DNA from 4 places in the Lysinibacillus sp. UGB7 genome. Region 1 is predicted to be linked to each of the others. Evidence: riboswitches for the same ligand, from Rfam matches in the RefSeq annotation. Region 1 holds a riboswitch; each other region holds the start of a gene.
What was found. A riboswitch is a leader RNA that binds a small molecule or an ion and turns the genes downstream of it on or off. The one in region 1 is predicted to bind thiamine pyrophosphate.
Positions count from the first base shown of each region.

Region 1 (3,192 bases):
CTTATGAACGTTTGTCGAACCCATAATAAAATAAAGCTGTAAATCATTACATTTCATGAATCGTTACCTCACAAGAATCTTTATATTTATGGTAGGCGAAATGATTCGTCGGACCATGCCCATTGCCAATAGATAAATCATGTGTAATGGCGAGTTGAATAAATTTTTTTGCTTCAACTATAGCTGTATCTATAGGTACTTTACATCCAATAAAAGCTGTTAATGCAGCAGAGAATGTGCAGCCCGTGCCGTGAGTATTTTTCGTTGCAATACGTGTCGTTTGCATGGAAAATGTTCGACCATCTTTAAAAAATACATAATCAGTCGAAAAATTTATGTCAGCTAAATGTCCACCTTTAATGACAACACATTGTGTGCCTAGTTGTAAAAGTGTTTGAGCAGCTTGGCTAATGGATGTAAAATTATCGATTTTTCTTCCCGTTAATACTTCTGCTTCAGGTATGTTTGGCGTAATAACAGTTGCTAATGGCAATAAATAACATCGCATTGCCTGCATTGCCTCCCGTTGCAATAAGCTTTCGCCACCTTTGGCAATCATTACAGGATCTATAATAAGTGGGATATCTAAGTTAGTCATCATGTTTGCGATTGCTTGAATAATATCAGCGGAAAAAAGCATTCCTGTTTTGATAGCGCTAATCGGAAAATCCTCTAATAGTGCATAAAATTGTTTCTCAATAAAGCTTGTTTCAATTGGTAAAACACCTGACACACCTAATGTATTTTGTGCAGTTAATGCTGTAATAACTGAAGTGCCAAACACCTTTAATTCTTGAAATGTTTTTAAATCTGCTTGAATTCCTGCACCACCGCCGCTATCAGAGCCTGCAATTGTAGTCACGATACGCATTACTTTTCACCGTCCTTTGACAGATGATGTAACTCATTTAAGACCGCTATTTGAAAATCACCAATATTTTGTGTCGAGCAGGCAGCTTGTTCAGCTAGTTTTTTATAAGCCAATAAAGTGCCTACTAATTGTGTAAATGGCTCGTTATGTGCAACATAAGCTGCGGCACAGATGGCGCTTAATAGACAGCCTGTCCCTGTGACTTCTGTCATTTGATAATGGCCACCTACAATCCATTGCATCTGTTCCCCATCGGTTATAAAATCTTTTTCACCGGTCACAATAACAATACAATCATAGCGTTGAGCTAATTGCTTTGCTTCCTCTTCAATGCAAATTGATCCGCTGCCACTGTCCACGCCTTTTTGCTGCCAACTCACATTTGCAATAGCTGCAAGCTCGCCCATATTGCAACGAATAACAGCAAATTTAACTTCGGCTAATAGTTGATGGACTGTTTTTTTTCGAAAAGTAGTTGCCCCAGCACCAACGGGATCTAAAACAACCGGGATGTCAAGTGTATTAGCCATTTTCCCAGCACGTAACATAGATTCTCTAGTACGGTTATTTATCGTACCAGTATTTAATAATAGCGCAGAAGCAATCTTTACCATTTCATCGACTTCATCGACTTCATCGGCCATTACAGGAGAAGCACCAATTGCCAATAAGCCATTTGCTTGAAAGTTTGCCACAACATAATTGGTTATACAGTGAATGAGTGGCTTTTGTTTACGGATTGTTTGTAAAATCATTGTAAGTCCTCCTTTTTTGGATGGACGTAAGCATGCAAAAAAAACTCTTTTTCGTGCAAGGAATCCACGTGAAAAGAGCTTTTCATCAATAACAAGATGTATTGCTCCCTACGTCAGTATTAACTAACAGGTTCAAAGGGTCAGGTTTTACCTTCTCAACTCAGGATGAGTCCCCCCGCAATCATGATTTTAGTTGACCAAAATGTACCATACTTTTTCACGGTGTACAATAGCGAGTTTTCATTATAGGAAAAGCAGTGACTGATGCCATATATAGAAGCATGATAGTTGTCATGACTTTTTAAAAATAAGGCTCCTTCCATTGAAAATCATGAAAAATGAGTTTTATAATGAGCATAGCGAAGGGGGCATATGCCATGAAAAGACAAGAATTACTCGCACCAGAGTGGTATAACATTGCAGAAGAACTTGAAAAGTATGCACAGGATCCAACTAAAAATGCTTTAATAGTTTATAACGAAAACGAAGAAATACAATATATTACATATAAAAGTCTACTTGAAAAGGCAAATCAGGCAGCACATGTATTAACATCTCAAGGATTAGTAAAAGGAGATGTACTGTTAGTTATGGTGCCGAGGTCCGTTGAGGCATACATTGTTTATATTGCAGCATTAAAGGCTGGTTTGACGATTATTCCAAGCTCTGAGATGTTACGTGCAAAGGATATAGACTATCGAATCACACATGCTGATGCAAAGGCTGTTATTGCATATGAACCGTATATTGAGCAATTTGATGAGGTAGCAAATTTAGAGGACGTACAGCAGTTTGTCATAGGTCGTGCACATGCTCCGTGGCAACCACTGCTAGAACAAATGGAGAATCAGCCAACTACTTATACAAGCTCTACGCCGACGAAGAGTACTGATATTGCATTTCTTGCTTATACAAGTGGTACAACAGGTAATCCAAAGGCTGCTGTTCATACGCATAGCTGGGGGTACGCACATTTACGGACAACAGCACCAAATTGGTTAGGTGTTCAGGAAAATGATATTGTATGGGCTACTGCAGCACCAGGATGGCAAAAATGGATTTGGAGTCCATTCCTTGCAACGTTAGGAAGTGGTGCAACAGCTTTTGTATACAAGGGGAAATTTAATGCAGCAACTTATTTATCATTACTTGAAAAATTTGAAATCAACGTGCTGTGCTGTACGCCAACAGAATATCGGTTTATGGCGGCACTTGAAAATTTACATGACTTTAATTTGAGTGGAATTCGCCAAGCTGTATCTGCAGGAGAACCGTTGAATAGTGAGGTTATGAAAATATTCTTGCAAAACTTTAAATTACAAGTACGTGATGGCTATGGTCAAACTGAAAATACATTACTTGTTGGGACAATGGTAGGTATGGAAGCACGTGTCGGCTCCATGGGTAAACCAACGCCAGGAAATACTGTAGCTATTATTGATGATTTTGGCAACCCAGTTGCAGAAGGTGTCGTTGGTGATATAGCAGTCCATCGTGAAACGCCGGCATTATTTAAAAAGTATTTTAAAGATCCAGAACGAACAAGCTTACAATTCCGAGGTGATT
Region 1 covers NZ_JBMGUV010000018.1:75,596-78,787, reverse strand. Annotated here, with positions in the region: gene thiE (thiamine phosphate synthase) at 1-57, opposite strand, end outside; gene thiD (bifunctional hydroxymethylpyrimidine kinase/phosphomethylpyrimidine kinase) at 47-871, opposite strand; gene thiM (hydroxyethylthiazole kinase) at 871-1,626, opposite strand; TPP riboswitch at 1,715-1,813, opposite strand; gene mbcS (acyl-CoA synthetase MbcS) at 2,004-3,192, shown strand, end outside.

Region 2 (3,192 bases), on a different contig from region 1:
AAGGTGGTTTAAATTCTTTCTTCAATCAGAATAGCATAGCATGAAAAACAAAAATCTGTTGCTTTCTGCGGGTAAATAGCAAGCCTCTTTGACAGGGGCTTGCCTAAAATTACTTTCCGTGTTGAAGTCTAGCAGATTTTTTTAGAATGAAAAATTATTATGAGCAATCCATTAAAAATGCTCTTTTCAGGTTAGTTGAGGCACATTGACCAGGCAGGCGGATAGTTCTACTATAGAAAGAGATGGAAGGGGGGACTACTACATATGTATCTCGGCATGATTTTTTTTCAGATTGTTGCCCCTATTTTGGTGCTGCTTGTACTTGGGGCCATGTTGCAGAAGAAATTTAGATTTAATTTAAAGGCATTATCCCATCTTATTACCTATTGCTTTATGCCTGCTGCGGTTTTTGTAAATTTATATGAAACGAGTGTGGAGCCAGCGGTACTAGGACAGGTGGTGCTATTTATCGTACTTTTTATTGGGAGTCAAATGGCGCTCAGTCATTTTTTAGCAAAGGGGCTAGGTTTAGCGAAAACAGAGACTGCGGTATTTAAAAATAGTGTTGTGCTCATTAACTCAGGTAACTACGGGATACCGGTGGCCCAAATGATATTCGCGGCCCAACCTATTGGCGTGGCTATTCAAGTCATCCTCGTTATTTTTCAAAATATGACGACTTATACATATGGTTTGTATAATCTTATTTCCTCGACAAAATCCGGGATGGCTATCCTGAAAGATTTTTTGAAAATGCCTATTATTCATGCGCTTATTATAGGTGTAACAATGAATTACTTCGACATCAGTATTCCGCAGTTTATTCGAATTCCAATCGACCATGTAGCAGATGGTTTTATCGCTGTTGCACTCATTACGCTTGGCGCACAACTATCCCAGCTTGAAATCAAGTCGATGTTTAATAAAACTGTTTTTGTCAGTTGCTTTACACGATTGATTATTGGCCCAGCTGTGGCGCTTGTCATTATTTTTGCGCTTGGCCTAGACGGTGTTGTGGCTCAGTCACTCTTTATAGCTAGTGCTTTTCCAACATCACGCAATAGCTCAAGCCTTGCTTTAGAATACGATGTTGAATCGGCAACTGCTGCACAAACAGTGTTATTTTCAACCATAGTTAGTTGTATCACAGTGACCATAGTTATTTACGTTGCAGAATTACTTTTTACGTAATTTTACTTGCTGTAGAAATATCGGCCATTACAAATTGTACTTCAAATATTGTCATCATGGTTTTAACATATGGCTTCCATCTATTAGCAATATCTGCTACACTAACATCAAATTGAATAGCTTTAACTAGGGGAGTCTGATGAGTCAGGCTGAGAGGGAAACGCTTTGAGGTTTCTTGACCCTTTGGACCTGATCTGGCTCATACCAGCGTGGGAAAGTTAATGATTATCACAGTACTTGCACTTTGTGATAAATGAAACCCTTACATTCACAGCCGGATCCAATATTTTTTGGATTCGGCTTTTCTTATGTAGCAAGTTGTTGGGGTGAGCTAGATGGTCCTTTCATAACAATATGTAAAAGGGAGCGAAGTAGTTTATGACAACAGTTAGCGAAAAAAACATTACGATTATGTCCAGTTTTGATGGAAGCAAAAAGGTGTATGTAGAAGGCTCACGGCCAGATATTTTAGTGCCAATGCGTGAAATTCAGTTAAGTCCAACGACTGGAAACTTTGGAGAAGAAGAAAATGCACCAGTGCGTGTTTATGATACAAGTGGCCTGTATACAGACCCTACTTACAAAGTAGACATTACAAAAGGTTTGCCTGCTTTAAGAAGCGGTTGGATAAGGGAACGTGGGGATGTAGAAGAATACGAGGGTCGTAAGATAAAGCCAGAGGATAATGGCTTCCGCAATGTAGCTGATCCTCGTATGAAAGAAAATGTCTTTCTTGGACTTGATCGAAAACCTCTGCGAGCAAAAAAAGGACGTAATGTGACGCAGCTTCATTACGCAAGAAAGGGCATGATTACACCCGAAATGGAGTTTGTAGCAATTCGCGAAAATTTAGATCCTGAATTTGTTCGTGCTGAAATTGCTGCTGGTCGTGCAATTATGCCGTCCAACATTAATCATCCAGAGGCAGAGCCAATGATTATTGGCCGTAACTTTCATGTGAAGATTAATGCAAATATCGGTAATTCGGCTGTATCTTCATCCATCGCTGAGGAAGTAGAAAAAATGACATGGGCAACACGTTGGGGTGCAGATAATATTATGGATTTATCTACAGGGAAGCATATTCATACGACACGTGAATGGATTATTCGTAATGCTGCGGTACCTGTGGGAACTGTGCCAATTTATCAAGCACTAGAGAAGGTAAATGGTGTTGCTGAGGATTTAACGTGGGAAGTGTACCGTGATACATTAATCGAGCAGGCAGAGCAGGGGGTTGATTATTTCACAATACATGCAGGGGTCTTACTGCGTTATGTGCCTTTAACAGCCAATCGTGTCACGGGTATTGTTTCGCGTGGTGGTTCCATTATGGCGCAGTGGTGTTTATTTCATCATGAAGAAAGTTTCTTATATAGTCATTTTGAAGAAATTTGCGAAATTATGAAGACGTACGATGTGGCTTTTTCTTTAGGGGATGGCTTACGTCCAGGTTCTATTGCAGATGCCAATGATGAGGCGCAGTTTGCAGAGCTTGAAACACTTGGGGAGCTGACGCAGATTGCTTGGAAACATGATGTACAAGTCATGGTTGAGGGGCCAGGTCACGTGCCGATGCATCTGATTAAGGAAAATATGGACAAACAATTAGAAGTATGTAAGGAAGCACCTTTTTATACATTAGGTCCACTTACGACAGATATTGCACCAGGCTATGATCATATTACATCTGCTATTGGCGCAGCGATGATTGGTTGGTTCGGAACGGCGATGCTTTGCTATGTCACACCAAAAGAACATCTAGGTTTGCCAAATCGTGAGGATGTTCGTGTAGGGGTCATTACGTACAAAATTGCAGCACATGCAGCTGATTTAGCAAAAGGTCATCCAGGGGCGCAAGTACGGGATGATGCCCTATCAAAAGCACGTTTCGAGTTCCGTTGGCGAGATCAATTCAATTTATCTTTAGATCCTGAACGAGCAGTCGAATACCACGATGAAACATTGCCAGCAGAGGGGGCAAAAACAGCACATTTCTGC
Region 2 covers NZ_JBMGUV010000055.1:4,556-7,747, forward strand. Annotated here, with positions in the region: gene ACOMCU_RS26790 (AEC family transporter) at 265-1,191, shown strand; TPP riboswitch at 1,310-1,424, shown strand; gene thiC (phosphomethylpyrimidine synthase ThiC) at 1,570-3,192, shown strand, end outside.
Region 2: it holds a riboswitch for thiamine pyrophosphate, as region 1 does, so the genes downstream of both, thiC (phosphomethylpyrimidine synthase ThiC) here and thiM (hydroxyethylthiazole kinase) in region 1, are expected to answer to the same signal.

Region 3 (3,192 bases), on a different contig from region 1:
ACATATTCGCTTTCATCACTTTGATATTGTCTATCCGAGCGTTTTTATCTGGGCCTATATAGGTATTGCATTACATAATGGCTTTGATGAATTACTCGTGACAACAGCAGCCTTGTTTTTATGTGGTGTGCTTCTTGTCGGTATACAATTTATTAAAAAAAATCCTGCCTACCAGAAATAACTTGGTAAGCAGGATTTTTTCGTATTTACTTTTTAACTAAATTGACTCTTCATCTAATGTTGTTAAAATGATTGGTTTGTCTTTTGTAACAATAATCGAATGCTCGATTTGGGCAACTAATGATTTGTCTGGTGTAACAAACGTCCAGCCATCACCAGCTTCGACGATATGCTCTGCTTTGGCTGAAATGAACGGTTCTACCGCTAACACCATTCCCTCTTTCATAATCGTTGAATCCCATGCATCGTAATAGTTTAAAATGTGATTGGGCTCATCATGCAAAGAACGGCCTAAACCGTGACCTGTTAAGTTCATGATGACTGTTAAATCGTTGGCATAAGCTTCACGCTCAACAGCTTTCCCAATTTGGTTTAATTTAGAGCCAGCTTTTACCTTTGTCATCGCACGATCAAAAGCACTTTTCGCTACGCGGCAGAGTTTTTCTTTATCTTCATAACCTTCTCCGACTACAAATGAAATACCAGTATCGGCAAAATAGCCATTTAGCGAACCGGACACATCGATATTAACAATATCGCCGTCTTTAATAACACGGCTTCCTGGTATACCGTGCGCTACTTCTTCATTCACACTAATACAAGTGTAACCAGGGAAATCATATTCTCCCTTTGGACCAGAAATAGCTCCTGCTTCCGCAAACATGCGACCTGCAATTTCATCTAATTCAAGTGTTGTCACACCTGGTTTGGTAGCAGCCTTCATTGCTTCACGAATTTCAGCACAGATACGACCGATTTTTTTAAAGGCTTCAATCTCTTCTTGCGTTTTTACAATCATTTTTAACGTCCCTTTCATCTAATATATACACTCTAATATATCACAACCACAATACAATAATGAACAATACGCGCCAATTAACTCAGAAAAGCCGCCTGCACTATAGAGGAACAGACGGCTTACTCTTTACGATTTTCGTTGCATTAATTGTGGTGCTGCTGTAAATAAAAGAACACCTGCGACTACTGTTAAAATTGTTGCAGGTAGCATATATGTGCCATTGTAAAGAATGGAATATATCCAAGCATTTTGCTCGCCAGCATACTCAGCGAAGAACACAGCTCCTGCAATCGTATGTGCTAAATAACGTAAAAAGCCTGCTAAGACGGTTCCAATGACAATATAAATAGCCATCTTCTTTTTGTTTAAATTTGTCGCTGCCTCAAGTACAGGTTTACGTACAAGCGCCGCTATACCTACTACCGTGAAGGCAACACCATAATCCAATAAACCTTGAAGCCAGTGTACAATATACGCACCGAACATTGTTTGCATAACGCCGATCAGTAAGCCCGTTGTCAATCCTGCAAAGAGACCCCAGCGAAATGCCATTAAAATAATGGGTATCATCACAAGACTAACTGAGCCACCCTGTGCCCATACTTTAAAAGAAACTTGATCGAGTACAAGACCCACCGCTGCGAAAATCGCAATCTCCACCAGCATTAATAGTCTTTTTTTGTCCATAATATTATTCTCTCCTTTGTTCCGATGTAGGATACAAGAGCAGGAATAGAAATCAGTTATTTAAATATGTGCTCAATCTGGCAATCTATTATGCTTCCACTTAATTGCGTTCGGATTGACAAGTGTTTAGTTCTGCAAGAAAGGGCGCCTTGATGTCGGTCATTTCGAAAAACACATCATCCTACAAATTTAGGCTAATTCCCTCAATTGATTCCTTGTCAAAATCCGTTACACTAACTGGAAGCTTGCTCTTCATACGGCTGGCATTGGAACAGCCTCCGAAAAAGAGCTACAATCATCTTCAGCCTGCTACCTATAGAGGAGAGGGCTTTCCAGATGAATGAAGATAAAAAAACGATGCCAGGACAGAGCCTCACATCGTAAAAGTGTCGGTTTCTATCCACATCCCTACGCAAGCTTTAACTTACAGGTTCGAAGAGTAAAGGCATTACGTGCCCAGTCTCAGCTGACATCATCAGCTCCCCTTGTGGTCGTTACATCTTAAATTTGCTTGAACATCCTCATTGTACGCAAACACTTTTGTGATTACAACCATTTCTTCATTAATTTTTTGAAACTTTCAAGATTCTCATGCGTAAATAAATAAAAAGGAGGGACTACTATGGAGAACCAAAAAATATTATCTGCATTTAGTTATCTCAGCATATTTTTCGCACCTTTTATTGTGCCGTTAATTGTTTATTTTGTGTCAAAAGAACATGAAGTGAAGCGCCATTCAATCCGAGCGCTTATCTCACACTTAATTCCATTTCTATTCGGTATCATTTTCTTTATCGTCTTCGTGTTTTCATCAATGTCAATGACTACGTTTGAACCTGACGTAAGCGATAATACATTCATCATCATTTGGTTTGCTGCCTTTGCGATTTACTTACTCGTATCTCTTGGAATTGTTATATGGAATATCGTTCAAGCTGTACGCGTTATCCGATAGTATTTATGTTTCATTCTCGGGTTAAAGGGAACTTAACCGTTGGGACTTTTTTTATCCCAACGGTTACTAGTTGAACCAATCGGGCACTTACGACGGCTTGATTTTCACGCATCAAATGATCATCTGAGCCCTCATCAGTGCAGGACAAACAGGTAGAAATAATAAAGGGGAGCTGGTATATCATGAAAGTATCTAAATTCGTAAAAACTGCTGTTAAATTAGCACCTATTGTGATTCCAATCGTCAAAAAAGTAGTTGCCGCTAAAAAAGGCACACTCCCTAATCCAACAACCCGTAGAAAATAAAGTAGAAGGCGTATCCTTGTTACAAAGGAAAACGCCTTCTCTCTATTTCACTTCAAATCGTGTTTTGCTATGTCCACTCAAGGTTTTTTCAACATGTAGAACAGCAGGCATGGAAGCCTTTAGTTCAGCTACATGCGAAATAACGCCAATCATACGACCTGATTCTTGTAGATCAATCAGTGTGTCAATCGCCTTATTCAGTGCTTCCTCATCAAGCGAACCAAAACCTTCGTCAATAAACATTGTATCGATTCGAATATTCCCCT
Region 3 covers NZ_JBMGUV010000026.1:50,071-53,262, forward strand. Annotated here, with positions in the region: gene ACOMCU_RS20155 (hypothetical protein) at 1-181, shown strand, start outside; gene map (type I methionyl aminopeptidase) at 218-979, opposite strand; gene thiT (energy-coupled thiamine transporter ThiT) at 1,106-1,666, opposite strand; TPP riboswitch at 2,055-2,162, opposite strand; gene ACOMCU_RS20170 (DUF4870 domain-containing protein) at 2,289-2,621, shown strand; gene ACOMCU_RS20175 (hypothetical protein) at 2,804-2,926, shown strand; gene ACOMCU_RS20180 (AAA family ATPase) at 2,969-3,192, opposite strand, start outside.
Region 3: it holds a riboswitch for thiamine pyrophosphate, as region 1 does, so the genes downstream of both, thiT (energy-coupled thiamine transporter ThiT) here and thiM (hydroxyethylthiazole kinase) in region 1, are expected to answer to the same signal.

Region 4 (3,192 bases), on a different contig from region 1:
GAAACTGCAACGTAAGCATATTATTTTATTAACTGACGGACAGTCACAACCAGGGAATTATGAGGATTTAATTGCAACTGGGAAAGACAATGGGGTTACACTATCTACAGTTGCGATTGGACAAGATGCAGATGGCAATTTACTTCAATCTTTAAGCGAAATGGGTAGCGGACGTTTCTATGACGTTATTGATGAACAGATGATACCTTCAATATTATCACGTGAGACAGCAATGATTTCACGTACGTATATTGAAGACAATCCTTTCTACCCAACAATTTATAATGCATCGGGCTGGAATGCATTATTTGCAAATGGTGTGCCACAAATGAATGCATATATTGGCACAACAGCGAAGCAGGGTGCTTCTGTTATTGCAGAAAGCGAGAAAGAAGACCCAGTTATTGCACAGTGGCAATATGGTCTTGGAAAAACGTTCGCTTTCACATCAGACTCTACAGGAAAATGGACAGGAGACTGGGCAAGATGGCAGGATTGGGGTACATTTTGGCAAACGATGATTTCGCAAATGTTACCAAGCTATAATGATGTTGCATATGATGTACGTCTGGATACAGATGGCTCCTTTGTTATTACAGATCCAACAAATGAAGCTGCGTTTTTAGATATTGTCGCTGTCAATGAAGCAGGTGAAGAGCTAGAGATGCAACTCGAAACGTTATCTGCTTCGCAAGTTCGTGCGATTGTACAGGCAGAACCAGGACTTATTTTCTTCCGAATAGCCGATGAAGAGCAGGCGATTTATCAGGCTGGATTAAGTGTACCGTATAGTGCCGAGTATGAATTACGTCCAGTAAATGAAAAACTAGTGGAAGAACTTACAAAGCAAACTGGTGGCAATGTGTTAGAGGAACCGCAGGAAGTGTTCCGCGATTTCACACAACAAGGGGCAGAGCGCCAAAATATTGCAACCTGGCTGCTACTAGCAGGGATGTTCCTATTCTTCATAGATATTACAATCCGACGTTTTGGCTGGAACTTCTTATCAAAAACGAAACGGAAAGTGCCAAGTGTGGAGGATGCACAAGCGCAGGTAGAAGATACAAACGTAGCGCAGCTGTTAAAAGGTATGAAGAAACGCCAATAAAATTTAATGTTCTATATTGAAATGCAGTGCAAAAGGTATGATTATTTTGCACTGTATTTTTTTGTTTAAAGAAATCGATAAAATTCTTCCTAATAAAGTGTCATGTTAAAGCTTTTGACAAGTACCGTTTTGCGTAGATTGCTGGCAACGACAATTCCTAGGACTGCCCCAATAACACTTGATGTTAAAAAAGCAGGCATGAAAAACAATGCTGTAACAGATGAACCCATTAAAAGATGTGCGTAAGGTACTGCTACGAGAGAAGCAAGAAGACCTGTGCCAAACATTTCACCAACACCTGCGAGCCACACCTTATTACTATATTTATAGGCAAGAGCTGCACACAATGCCCCGATGATACTACCTGGAATAGCTAATAGAGAACCTGTTCCTGTAAAAATCCGAATAAGGGCTGTGACAAAGGCAATGATAACGGTAGGTAGGGGGCCTAGTAAAATGGCTCCTATAACATTAATGGCATGTTGTACAGGATAGGCACGTGCAATTCCTGTTGGAATCGACACAAAAGCAGAGCCTGCTACAGCAATGGCAACTAATAATGCCATGATGGTTAATTTTCGAATTGGCATATTTTACACTCCTTTTTGGTAAATAGCTCTAACCACAAATAGAACCTGATATAACGTAGATAGATTACGAGAAATCGCTGATAGCATGTAAAGAATCGCTGATAGAACACCAAGAAACGCTGATAGAACGCAAAAAATCGCTGATAGCATATAGGAAATCGCTGATAACCCACAGGACATCACTTCAAGCGGCATCTGTTGAAAATGCCACAAAAAAGCCGCTTCCTCATAACGAAAGGAAGCGGCCTTGCATTTACATAGTTAAAAAGCAAGTGTCGCCACTTCCCTACGCTAGTGCGAACTAGATCAGGTTCAAAGGGTCCGTGTATATATACACGTCTCAGTCTTAGAAAGACACCCCTAGTGGTTTTGAAACGATTAAATTTTTTGAAATATATGTTTTCCCATCTAGGACTAGCCATACACGTCGCACGCTTAAAGTCACTTTGCACAAGCGCTGTCCACCTAATAATGTAACATACTACTAAAAGTAGTCAATAAATTTCCACACTATTTAGAATCAGGTTGCATAAGATGTGGAGCTTTTTTCAATGTCCAGATGAGGGCAAGGAAGAAGCAGGCCATTAAAATAATAGCCCCAAAAATATAAGGACTGTTCATATTCCAATCGAATAATATACCTGCTAAAGCAGGACCAATCATATTACCCAAACTCATATATGCATTATTAAGACCAGCGGCAAAACCTTGTTCGTTTTCAGCAAGTTTAGAAATGAGCGTGTTGACAGCTGGTCGAATCAATGTCGTCGCTGTTGAGAAAATCGTTGCTACAACTAATATAAGTGCAAAGCCAGATACAAATAAAATTAAGTAAATAGAAACGGCTGCAATAAATAAATTGACTAACACAACTTTCATTTCACCATAACGATTAAAAAGAGGTGTAATAATAAACATTTGTACAACAACACCAAAAGCACCACCAACAACCAATAAAATGGCAATATCAGTAGGTGTGTAGTTAAATTTGTTTGTGACAAATAATGATAATGTCGTTTGGAAATTAGCGATTCCGAACGAGAATACAAGCATAATGATGAGCATTACAAAGTAAGGCATTTGGACAGAGCGTACCATTTGCTTCGCAAGATTGTCTTGCTTTTGTGCCTTTTGTGATGTGCTTGGTTTTGTAGAAGGTAAAAGAAAGAATGATAGAATAGCTGCTAATATAGCTGCAGATCCAGCTGTATAGAATGGGAAGTGCAGACTAACCTTCGATAAAAAGCCACCTATACCAGGACCAATCATAAAGCCAAGAGACATAGCTGCCCCTAACATACCCATTCCCTTGCCTCGTTCCTCATATGTTGTAACATCCGCTACAAAAGCCATAATTGGAGGTGCAATGAAGGCAGAACCTAAACCTCCAAAGAAACGCGCGAGGAAGAGCATCCAAACATCCGTTGAAAGCCCAAATGAAATCTGTGCAAGACCAGTTACTATGAGGCCAAAAATAATTAAATTTTTTCGTCC
Region 4 covers NZ_JBMGUV010000019.1:13,520-16,711, reverse strand. Annotated here, with positions in the region: gene ACOMCU_RS16990 (VWA domain-containing protein) at 1-1,108, shown strand, start outside; gene thiW (energy coupling factor transporter S component ThiW) at 1,198-1,698, opposite strand; gene ACOMCU_RS16980 (hypothetical protein) at 1,702-1,911, opposite strand; TPP riboswitch at 1,965-2,070, opposite strand; gene ACOMCU_RS16975 (MFS transporter) at 2,209-3,192, opposite strand, start outside.
Region 4: it holds a riboswitch for thiamine pyrophosphate, as region 1 does, so the genes downstream of both, ACOMCU_RS16980 (hypothetical protein) here and thiM (hydroxyethylthiazole kinase) in region 1, are expected to answer to the same signal.